Linked DNA regions of Variovorax paradoxus. The protein of the gene in region 2 interacts with the protein of the main gene of each other region in a pairwise test. Links are inferred from orthologs where the notes say so. Each region holds a gene or a part of one and is shown on either strand. Other genes may lie near its edges.

Region 1 (4,944 bases), 3.5 Mb from region 2 along the record:
GGACGGCGGCTTGCGCATGAACTGCGGGCGCAATGCCGGCGGCCAGAACGCCGGCAATGCCGGCGTTTTTAATGAGGGAACGACGATCCATTGAAATTCACTCCGAGTGCATTGGAAAAAACGAAACGCGGCTTGTGGCCGCGTTGACGACTTTCGTGAGTCGCCGCGATTGTAAAAACCTGCTTACAGGCTGCTCGCCGGGGTTTACCCTGCGACGGAGCCGAAGCGCCGAGCGATGGAGGCTTCGATGCCGGCCGCGTCGAGGCCGATGGACGCGAGCAGCTTGGCCGGATCGCCGTGCTCGATGAAGCGGTCGGGCAAGCCCAGCTGCAGCACCGGCTTCTGCACGTTGGCCGCCTGCAACGCCTCGAGCACCGCACTGCCTGCGCCGCCCATGAGGGCGCCCTCTTCGAGCGTGACGATGGCGTCGTGCGTGCCCGCCACCTGCAGCAGCAGCTCGACGTCGAGCGGCTTGGCCCAGCGCATGTTGACCACCGTGGCGTCGAGCGATTCGGCTGCCGTGAGCGCGGGGTACAGCAAGGTGCCGAACGCGAGGATGGCAATGCGCTTGCCTTCGCGGCGCACTTCGCCCTTGCCGAACGGCAGCGCATCGAGCGCCAGGTGCGGCGTGACGCCGGCGCCCGCTCCGCGCGGATAGCGCACCGCTACCGGATGGTTCTGTTCGTAGGCGCTCGACAGCAGCTGCCGGCATTCGCGTTCGTCGGCCGGGCACGCAATGCTCATGTTGGGAATGCAGCGCAGGAACGGGATGTCGTACGCGCCCGCATGCGTGGCGCCATCGGCACCCACCAGGCCCGCGCGGTCGAGCGCAAACACCACGGGCAGGTTCTGGATTGCCACGTCATGAATCAGCTGGTCGTAGGCGCGCTGCAGAAAGGTCGAATAGATGGCGACCACCGGCTTCAGGCCTTCGCATGCAAGGCCGGCCGCAAAGGTCACGGCATGCTGCTCGGCAATGCCGACGTCATAGTAGCGGTCGGGAAAGCGCTGCTCGAACTCGACCAGCCCCGAGCCTTCGCGCATGGCGGGCGTGATGCCCACCAGGCGGCCGTCATGCGCCGCCATGTCGCACAGCCACTGGCCGAAGACCTGCGTGAATGTCTGCTTGGCCACGGCGGCGGGCTTGACCAGCCCCACCTGAGGATCGAACTTGCCGGGGCCGTGATAGGCCACCGGGTCGGCTTCGGCCAGCTTGTAGCCCTGCCCCTTCTTGGTGACCACGTGCAGGAACTGCGGGCCGTCCAGGTGCTTGAGGTTCTCGAGCGTGGGCACCAGCGAATCGATGTCGTGCCCGTCGATGGGGCCCACGTAGTTGAAGCCGAACTGCTCGAACAGCGTGGCCGGAACCACCATGCCCTTGGCATGCTGCTCGAAGCGCTTGGCCAGCTCGAACAGCGGCGGCGCGGCGCGCAGCACGCTCTTGCCCACGTTCTTGGCTGCGGCGTAGAAGTTGCCACTCATCAGCTGCGCAAGGTAGCGGTTGAGCGCGCCGACCGGCGGGCTGATCGACATGTCGTTGTCGTTCAGGATCACCAGCAGCTTGCAGTCGCACACGCCGGCGTTGTTGAGCGCCTCGAAGGCCATGCCCGCGGTGAGCGCGCCGTCGCCGATGATGGCCACCGCATGGCGGTCTTCGCCCTTTTGCTTGGCGGCCATGGCCATGCCCAGCGCGGCCGAGATGCTGGTGGACGAGTGCGCGGTGCCGAAGGTGTCGTACTCGCTCTCGCTTCGCTGCGGAAAGCCCGAGATGCCGCCGATCTGCCGCAGCGTGGGCATGCGCTCGCGCCGGCCCGTGAGGATCTTGTGCGGATAGGTCTGGTGGCCCACGTCCCACACCAGCCGGTCGTGCGGCGTGTTGAACACATGGTGCAGCGCGACCGTGAGCTCCACCGTTCCCAGATTGGAACTCAGGTGCCCGCCGGTGCGCGAAACGTTGTCGAGCACGCAGGCGCGCACTTCGTCGGACAGCTGCTTGAGCTGGGCCCGGTCGAACTGGCGGATGGGCGAGGGATCGTGGAGCGTGGGAAGCAGCGGGGCCATGGGAGCGTCGTGGTTCTTCTTGTCCATCTGTTCAGCAGTTCATCGGTCGCGGTCGACGACCATGTGGGCCAGCGCGCGCAGTGCCGCGGTCTCGGCCAGGCCGCTGCGCTCGAGCGCAGCGAGCGATTCGGCAAGCAGCTGTTTTGCCTGCGCACGCGCGCCGTCGAGGCCCCACAGCGAGACATAAGTGGGCTTGTCCGCGGCCGCGTCCTTGCCGGCCGTCTTGCCGAGAGTTTCCGAATCGGCGGTCACGTCGAGAATGTCGTCCACCACCTGGAACGCCAGGCCGATGGCCGCGCCGTAGTCGCGCAGGGCGGCCAGTGCGGCGGGCGCCACGCTGGCAGCGCAGGCCGCACCCATTTCGACGCTGCCCTGCAGCAGCGCGCCGGTCTTCAGGCGGTGCATTTCACGCAACTGCGCTTCGTTCAGGGCCAAGCCCACGCTGGCAAGGTCGATCGCCTGCCCGCCGGCCATGCCCTGGCTGCCCGCGGCACGCGCAAGCAGGCGGCACAGCGTGGCCTGTGTGACTGCGGGAATCTCATCGCCTTCGGGCGTGAGCAGTTCGAAGGCCAGTGCCTGCAGGGCGTCGCCGGCCAGGAGTGCATCGGCCTCACCGAATTTCACGTGCACCGTCGGCTTGCCCCGCCGCAGCACGTCGTTGTCCATGCTCGGCAGGTCGTCGTGCACCAGCGAGTAGGCATGGATGAGTTCGGTGGCGCAGGCCGCGCGCAGCGCCGCAGCCGCATTGCCGCCCACTGCCTCGCTCGCGGCCAGCACCAGCAAAGGCCGCAGCCGCTTGCCGCCGTCGAGCACGGCATAGCGCATGGCATCGCCGAGCAGCACCGGTGCATCGACGCCGACCCAGCGCGACAGCGCGGCTTCGACACGCGCCAGATGCGGCTCGCTCCAGCCTGCCAGCCGGGCGGCGTCCCAATCGGCCACAGCGGCGCTCATTCGGCGGTCCAGGGCTTGAGGCTGCCCGCGTCCAGCACCTTGATCTGGTCTTCGACCGCCTGGAGCTTCTCGCGACAGAAGGCGAGCAGCGCGGCACCGCGCTGGTAGCTGCCAAGCAACTGGTCGAGCGGCAGTTGGCCCGACTCGAGCTCTGCAACCAATTGTTCCAACTCCTGGAGCCCGGCTTCGTAGCTGGCCGGCAGCGGCCCGGTGTCGGGCGTGGGCGCCGGGCTGGAGGCGGCGGAAGAAGGGACCTTGGGCATGCGAGAGGACAAGTATGAAATCGGGCATTTTAGGGCGGGGAACCGAATGGCCGCGGGTGCCCCCGGAGCGCCCGGCAAAGGGCGCACCGATGAGCGGACGGCGCGGTTCCGGATTCCCCGCAATGGCATACGAAAGGCTGCGGGCACCGCGGTGCCCCCTTGGGTACAATCGCGTGTTCCCCTGCCGGCCGCGCCGGCACAACTCTCGGGCCGTTGCCTTCCCAGACGGCGCCTTCCGTTTTTCTCTTTTTCTCCCTGTGGGGAGCTTGGTCAGGTCCTCCATGTCTGATTTAAGTCTTCAACTGCAGCAGGCCACGAGCCAACTTCCAGTTTCCGCGTACTTCGACGAGTCGCTTTACGCGCGCGAAATGCAAACGCTGTTCGCGCAGGGCCCGCGCTACGTGGGCCACCGCCTGGCGGTGCCAGAGCTCGGCGACTTCCACACGCTGCCGCAAGAGCACCAGGGCCGCGCGCTGGTGCACACGCCCAAGGGCGTGGAGCTCATTTCCAACGTGTGCCGCCACCGGCAGGCGCTCATCCTGCAAGGCCGCGGCCAGCTCGACAATCAGACCGGCGGCAACATCGTCTGCCCGCTGCACCGCTGGACCTACGCCGCAAGCGACCCGCGCACCACGGGCACGCTGATCGGCGCGCCGCATTTCGACCACGACCCCTGCCTCAACCTGCACAACTATCCGCTCACGGAGTGGAACGGCCTTTTGTTCGAGCGCGGCGCAAGCGGTGTGGGGCGCGACGTGGCGGCCGACATGGCCGATCTCGGCCCGCGCGCCGACCTGGACTTCACGGGCTATGCGCTCGACCGCGTCGAGCTGCACGAGTGCAACTACAACTGGAAGACCTTCATCGAGGTCTACCTGGAGGACTACCACGTCGGTCCGTTCCACCCGGGCCTCGGCAGCTTCGTGACCTGCGACGACCTGCGCTGGGAGTTCAACCGCAACTTTTCGGTGCAGACCGTGGGCGTGGCCAACCGGCTCGGCCGCGCGGGCAGCCCCATCTATCAAAAGTGGCAAGAGCAGCTGCTCAAGTACCGCGAGGGCAAGCCGCCGAAGTACGGAGCGATCTGGCTCACCTACTACCCGCACGTGATGGTCGAGTGGTATCCGCACGTGCTCACGGTGTCGACGCTGCACCCGGTGAGCCCCACCAAGACGCTCAACATGGTGGAGTTTTTCTACCCCGAGGAAATCGTCGCCTTCGAGCGCGAATTCGTCGAAGCGCAGCAGGCCGCTTACATGGAAACCTGCGTGGAAGACGACGAGATTGCCGAGCGCATGGACGCCGGCCGCCGCGCGCTGATGCTGCGCGGCGACGACGAGAGCGGCCCCTACCAGAGCCCGATGGAAGACGGCATGCAGCAGTTCCACGAGTGGTACCGCAGCGCGATGCAGCAGAACGCCTGAGCGAACAGTGCAAGCACTCTGGATGGTGCTTGGCGCCTTCTTGTTCGCCACCATGAGCGTGGTGGTCAAGGTGGCGTCGGCCTGGTTCAACAGCGGGGAGATGGTGCTCGGCCGCGGCCTGATCGGCATCGTCTTTTTGTGGCTGCTGGCGCGAAACCGCGGCGTTTCCCTCGGCACCCGCTATCCCGGCATGCATGCGTGGCGCAGCATCATCGGCGTGGTGTCGCTCGGCGCCTGGTTCT
Region 2 (4,921 bases):
CGCGGCGGGCGCGGGCGTCTGGGCGTTCGATGAGGTGTTCACGGCAATCAGTGTGAAGGCGGCGACGAGCGCCGTGCGTTGGAAAAAAGACATGGGCGAGGCTCCTCCGCAAGAATCCATCATCAACGGCCGCTGAAGCGCGCCGGCCGGCGCTCGACGAAGGAACGCACGCCTTCAGCCGCGTCTTCGCTGTTCGACAGGTGCTTTTGCGTTTCGATGAATTCCGACACAGCCGCGAGCGGCCCTTGCTCCACGGCCTTGATCACGTTGAGCCGGGTGGCCACCACCGCGAGCGGCGCCTGCGCCGCAATGCGCTGCGCAATGGCCAGCGCCGCGTCGAGCTCCTGCCCCGCGGGCACCACCTTCTGCACGAAGTTGAGGCGATAGGCCTCGGCACTGTCGAACTCGTCGGCCGTGAGCAGGTGCAGCATGGCATTGCCCACGCCCGCGCGCTCGGCCATGCGCAGCGTGGCGCCGCCCGTGGCCATGATCCCGCGCTGCACTTCCATCTGCGAGAAGCGGCAGTTGTCGGCTGCCACCACGATGTCCGCGCCCAGCATCAGCTCGATGCCCACCGTGAAGCAGATGCCCTTCACCGCCGCCACCATCGGCTTGGTGCGGCGGCGGTAGCCGGGCAGGCCGAAGTCGTGCGGTTCCACCAGTCCGGCGGGAATCGCCTTCTCGCCGCGCTTCATGTACTCGGTGACGGCCGGCAGGTCCAGGCCCGCTGTGAAGTGGTCGCCGAAGGCATGCAGCACTCCCACGCGCAGGTCGGGGTTGTCGTCCAGCCGGGTGTAGGCCTCGGCCAGTTGCTTGAACATCGGCGGCGTCCAGCCGTTGCGCTTGGCGGGGCGGTTGATGCCGATCAGCAGCACATGGTCGATGACCTGCGTGTCGATGCAGCCTTCGGCGGGCGGGGTGGTCGGAGTGATGGGCGTGGCGGTCATGGTGCTTGTCTCCTTGTTCTTGTGTTCTTGCTGCGCTCAATACTTGTAGACGCCGCGTCCCGTCTTGCGTCCGAGTTGGCCGGCCGCAACCATTTCTTTGAGCAGCGGGCACGGACGGTACTTGGAGTCGCCGAACTGCTCGAGGTAGACCTCCATCACGGCCAGGCATACATCCAGGCCGATCATGTCGGCCAGCGCCAGCGGGCCGATGGGCTGGTTGCAGCCCAGCTTCATGCCGGCGTCGATGTCTTCGGCCGTGGCGATGCCTTCGGAAAGAACGAAGAACGCCTCGTTGATCATCGGCACCAGGATGCGGTTGACCACGAAGCCCGGCGCGTTCTTGACCGTGATGGGCGACTTGCCCAGCTTCTCGGCCAGCGCCTTCACGGCGTCATGCGTGGCGTCGCTCGTGAGGTAGCCGCGGATCAGCTCCACCAGCGCCATCATCGGCACCGGGTTGAAGAAGTGCATGCCAATGAAGCGGTCGGCGCGCGAGGTGGCGGCCGCGAGCTGGGTGATGGAGATCGACGAGGTGTTCGAAGCGATGATCACCTCGGGCGCCAGCATCTCGTCGACCTGCTTCAGGATCTTGAGCTTGAGCGCATGGTTCTCGGTGGCGGCCTCGATCACGAGCTGAGCGCTTTTCAGGTCGTCGTAATTGGTCGAGCCCTTGATCAGCGCAAGCGCCGCGGTCTTCTGCTCGGTCGTGAGCTTTTCTTTCTTGATCAGCCGGTCGAGGCTGCCCGAGACGGTGGCAAGGCCCTTGTCGACCGCCGCCTGGGCAATGTCGACCATCACCACATTGACGCCGGCCACCGCGCAGGCCTGCGCAATGCCATTGCCCATCGTTCCGGCGCCGATGATGCCGACGGTCTGGATCGTCATGAGAAAACTCCTTGGATAAGAACAAAACTGGACAGGGGCGGGTGGGGCGAAGGCCGCCACCGCTGCAGGAGATCGATTGTGAAGCAGCCCCGCCGGGCCGCTGTTGCCGCGAGTGACACGGCCGTCGCCGGTGGCTTACAGTGCTGCGATCGCTTTTTCCTTTCTCTTTTTCGACCCGACCATGACCACCCTCGGCACCCCCCTTTCCCCCTCGGCCACCCGCGTGATGCTGCTCGGCTCCGGCGAGCTCGGCAAGGAGGTGCTGATCGCCCTGCAGCGCCTCGGCGTCGAAACCATTGCGGTCGACCGCTACGAGAACGCGCCCGGCCAGCAGGTGGCGCACCATGCGCGCACCGTCACCATGAGCGACCCCGAGCAGCTCAAGGCGCTGATAGAGGCCGAGAAGCCCATGCTCGTGGTGCCCGAGATCGAGGCCATTGCCACGCCGATGCTGCAGCAGCTCGAAGACGCCGGCGTGGTGCGGGTGATTCCCACCGCGCGCGCCGCCCGCCTCACGATGGACCGCGAAGGCATCCGCCGCCTGGCCGCCGAAACGCTGGGCGTGCCCACCAGCCCCTACAAGTTCTGCGATTCGCTGGCCGAGCTGCAGGCGGCCATCGACGCCGGCATTGGGTACCCCTGCATCGTGAAGCCAGTGATGAGCAGTTCGGGCAAAGGCCAGAGCAAGATCGACGGCCCGGCCGACGTGCAGAAAGCCTGGGACTACGCCATGGCCGGCGGCCGCGTGAGCCACGGCCGGGTGATCGTCGAAGGCTTTATCGACTTCGACTACGAGATCACGCTGCTCACCGTTCGCGCCAGGGACGCAGCCGGTGCGGTGCAGACGCAGTTCTGCGAGCCCATCGGCCATGTGCAGGTGAGCGGTGACTATGTCGAAAGCTGGCAGCCGCACCCCATGGCGCCCGCCGCATTGCAAAAGGCGCAGCAGATCGCGCAGGCCGTCACGGCCGACCTCGGCGGCCAGGGGCTCTTCGGCGTCGAGCTGTTCGTGAAGGGCGACGAGGTCTGGTTCAGTGAAGTGAGCCCGCGCCCGCACGACACCGGCATGGTGACGATGGCCACGCAATGGCAGAACGAGTTCGAGCTGCATGCGCGCGCGATCCTCGGCCTGCCGGTGGACACGTCGCTCAAGAGCCCGGGTGCCAGCGCGGTGATCTACGGCGGTGTCGATGCGACCGGCATTGCCTTCGACGGAGTGGCCGAGGCGCTGCAGGTGCCCGGCAGCGACATCCGCCTGTTCGGCAAGCCCGAGAGCTTTGCCAAGCGCCGCATGGGCGTGGCGCTCGCGCATGCGGGCGATGTGGACACCGCGCGCGTCAACGCCAAGGAAGCCGCTTCGCGGGTGAAGCCGCGCAAAGCCTGAGCGGCCGTTGCGCAAGTAAGCAAGCACAGCCAGTTTTCGCAAGCCGCGCTCGGGCCGCGCGGGCATCGTGCACAGGAGACCGGGCGAACACCGCCCGGCCCACCGGAGACACCATGCTGCACCCCCAGGCCCGCGCCTTGCTCGACTTCATCGAGGCGCGCGGCATCCCGCCGACCCACACGCTTTCGCCGGCCGAGGCGCGCGCGTTCTATCGCGACCGGCGCGCCGCCACCCAACCCGAAGCCCCGCAAGTCGCCCAGGTTCGCGACCTGAAAGCCGAAGGTCCGCACGGCGCCATCGCGGTGCGCCTCTATCGCCCGCTGGGTGCCGCGGCCGATGCGGCGCTTCCGGTTCTCGTGTACTTCCACGGCGGCGGCTGGGTCATTGGCGACCTCGACACGCATGACGTGCTGTGCCGCTCTCTCGCCAACGGCGCGGGCTGCGCGGTCGCGTCGATCGACTACCGCATGGGCCCGGAGCACCGCTTTCCGGCCGCCGTGGACGACGTGCTGGCCGCCACCCGCTGGGTGCAACGCGAGGCCGCCTCGCTCAGCCTCGATGCAGGCCGGCTCGCGGTGGGCGGCGACAGCGCGGGCGGCAACCTTGCGGCGGTGGCGGCCATTGCCGCGCGCGATGCCGGCGACCTGCCCATCGCCTTCCAGCTGCTGATCTATCCCGCCACCGACATGCGCCGCGGCCATCCCTCGCACCAGGCCAACGGCCAGGGCTACCTGCTGACCAGCGACACGATGACGTACTTCCACGACCACTACATCGACGACGCCCGGCACGACCTCGACTGGCGCGCGTCCCCGTTGCTGCACGCCGATCTCTCGGGCCTGCCGCCCGCGCTGGTGCTTACCGCCGGCTACGACCCGCTGCGCGACGAAGGCATGGCCTACGCGGAGGCGCTGACCGCCGCCGGCAATCGCGCCGCGTACGTCTGCTTCGAGCGCCAGATCCATGGCTTCATCACCATGGGCAAGGTGCTCGACGAGGCCGGCACGGCCATCGCGCTGTGCACCGCCGAACTCCGCCGCGCGCTTGCGTTGGCCTAGGGAAAGTCCCCGCGCAAATGAACGCCGCGCCGCCGGCCCTCGCCGCTACGATCCTGCCAACGCAGTGCCGGCCCTTGGCCAACGGCGGCCCGATGCAGGAGACAGACACCATGCAGCGAACGAAGACGGCGCCGCCGGCAAGCGGCGGCGCGCAGAGCGGGGAGCGCCTGATGTGGCTCACGCACCAGCGCGTGTTCTACGCCGGGCTGCTCGGCGCGGCGGCCGAACGCACCATGGGCGGGTACGGCGTGTACGTGTCGCCCGCGGGCGCGCCGCCCAACCGCCTGCGCATCGGCGGAGGCGCCTGGCAGACCGGCGAACTGCTGGTGGTGCCGCCGCAAGTGCCGCACCGCGTCGAAAGCGCACACCCGCTCATCTTCAATCTGCTGATCGAATCGGAATCCGTCGATCCCGCGCGCCTGCCTGGTTACCTGCAGCACTGCGGTCCGGTGGATGCGCCCGCGTTCGTGCAGCGCATGCGCGCTGCGCACACCCATTTGCTCGCGCTCTCGGGCCGCCAAAGCTTCGAAGGGCTGGAGTTCGACCGCCTGTTCTTCGGCGATGCGCTGGCGCCGCGCGCACTCGATCCGCGCATCCGCAAGGTCATCGACACCATCAACGCAGACCCCGCAGCACCCACTTCGGCC

What was found. The genes of interacting proteins can lie anywhere in the genome.
Region 1: the proteins of purT (region 2) and GOQ09_RS08015 interact in binary tests that used the Escherichia coli proteins (3 or more experiments, as listed by UniProt). The link is inferred for Variovorax paradoxus from one-to-one orthologs.

What each region holds. Positions count from the first base shown.
Region 1 is NZ_CP046622.1:1,717,507-1,722,450, reverse strand. What follows is about bases 1,059-3,891. They hold GOQ09_RS08015 (polyprenyl synthetase family protein), read right to left. Parts: upstream 3,016-3,891; coding sequence 2,101-3,015; downstream 1,059-2,100. Other genes in these bases: GOQ09_RS08005 (aromatic ring-hydroxylating oxygenase subunit alpha), read left to right, coding at 3,560-3,891; xseB (exodeoxyribonuclease VII small subunit), read right to left, coding at 3,012-3,278; dxs (1-deoxy-D-xylulose-5-phosphate synthase), read right to left, coding at 1,059-2,061. Outside these bases: GOQ09_RS08025 (TRAP transporter substrate-binding protein), read right to left, coding at 1-91; more of dxs, read right to left, coding at 205-1,058; more of GOQ09_RS08005, read left to right, coding at 3,892-4,702; GOQ09_RS08000 (DMT family transporter), read left to right, coding at 4,725-4,944.
Region 2 is NZ_CP046622.1:5,199,569-5,204,489, reverse strand. What follows is about bases 1,305-4,114. They hold purT (formate-dependent phosphoribosylglycinamide formyltransferase), read left to right. Parts: upstream 1,305-2,013; coding sequence 2,014-3,216; downstream 3,217-4,114. Other genes in these bases: GOQ09_RS24285 (alpha/beta hydrolase), read left to right, coding at 3,330-4,114; GOQ09_RS24295 (3-hydroxybutyryl-CoA dehydrogenase), read right to left, coding at 1,305-1,832. In the rest of the region: GOQ09_RS24305 (serine hydrolase domain-containing protein), read right to left, coding at 1-93; GOQ09_RS24300 (crotonase/enoyl-CoA hydratase family protein), read right to left, coding at 123-947; more of GOQ09_RS24295, read right to left, coding at 984-1,304; more of GOQ09_RS24285, read left to right, coding at 4,115-4,274; GOQ09_RS24280 (helix-turn-helix transcriptional regulator), read left to right, coding at 4,385-4,921. UniProt on the Escherichia coli protein: Involved in the de novo purine biosynthesis. Catalyzes the transfer of formate to 5-phospho-ribosyl-glycinamide (GAR), producing 5-phospho-ribosyl-N-formylglycinamide (FGAR). Formate is provided by PurU via hydrolysis of 10-formyl-tetrahydrofolate.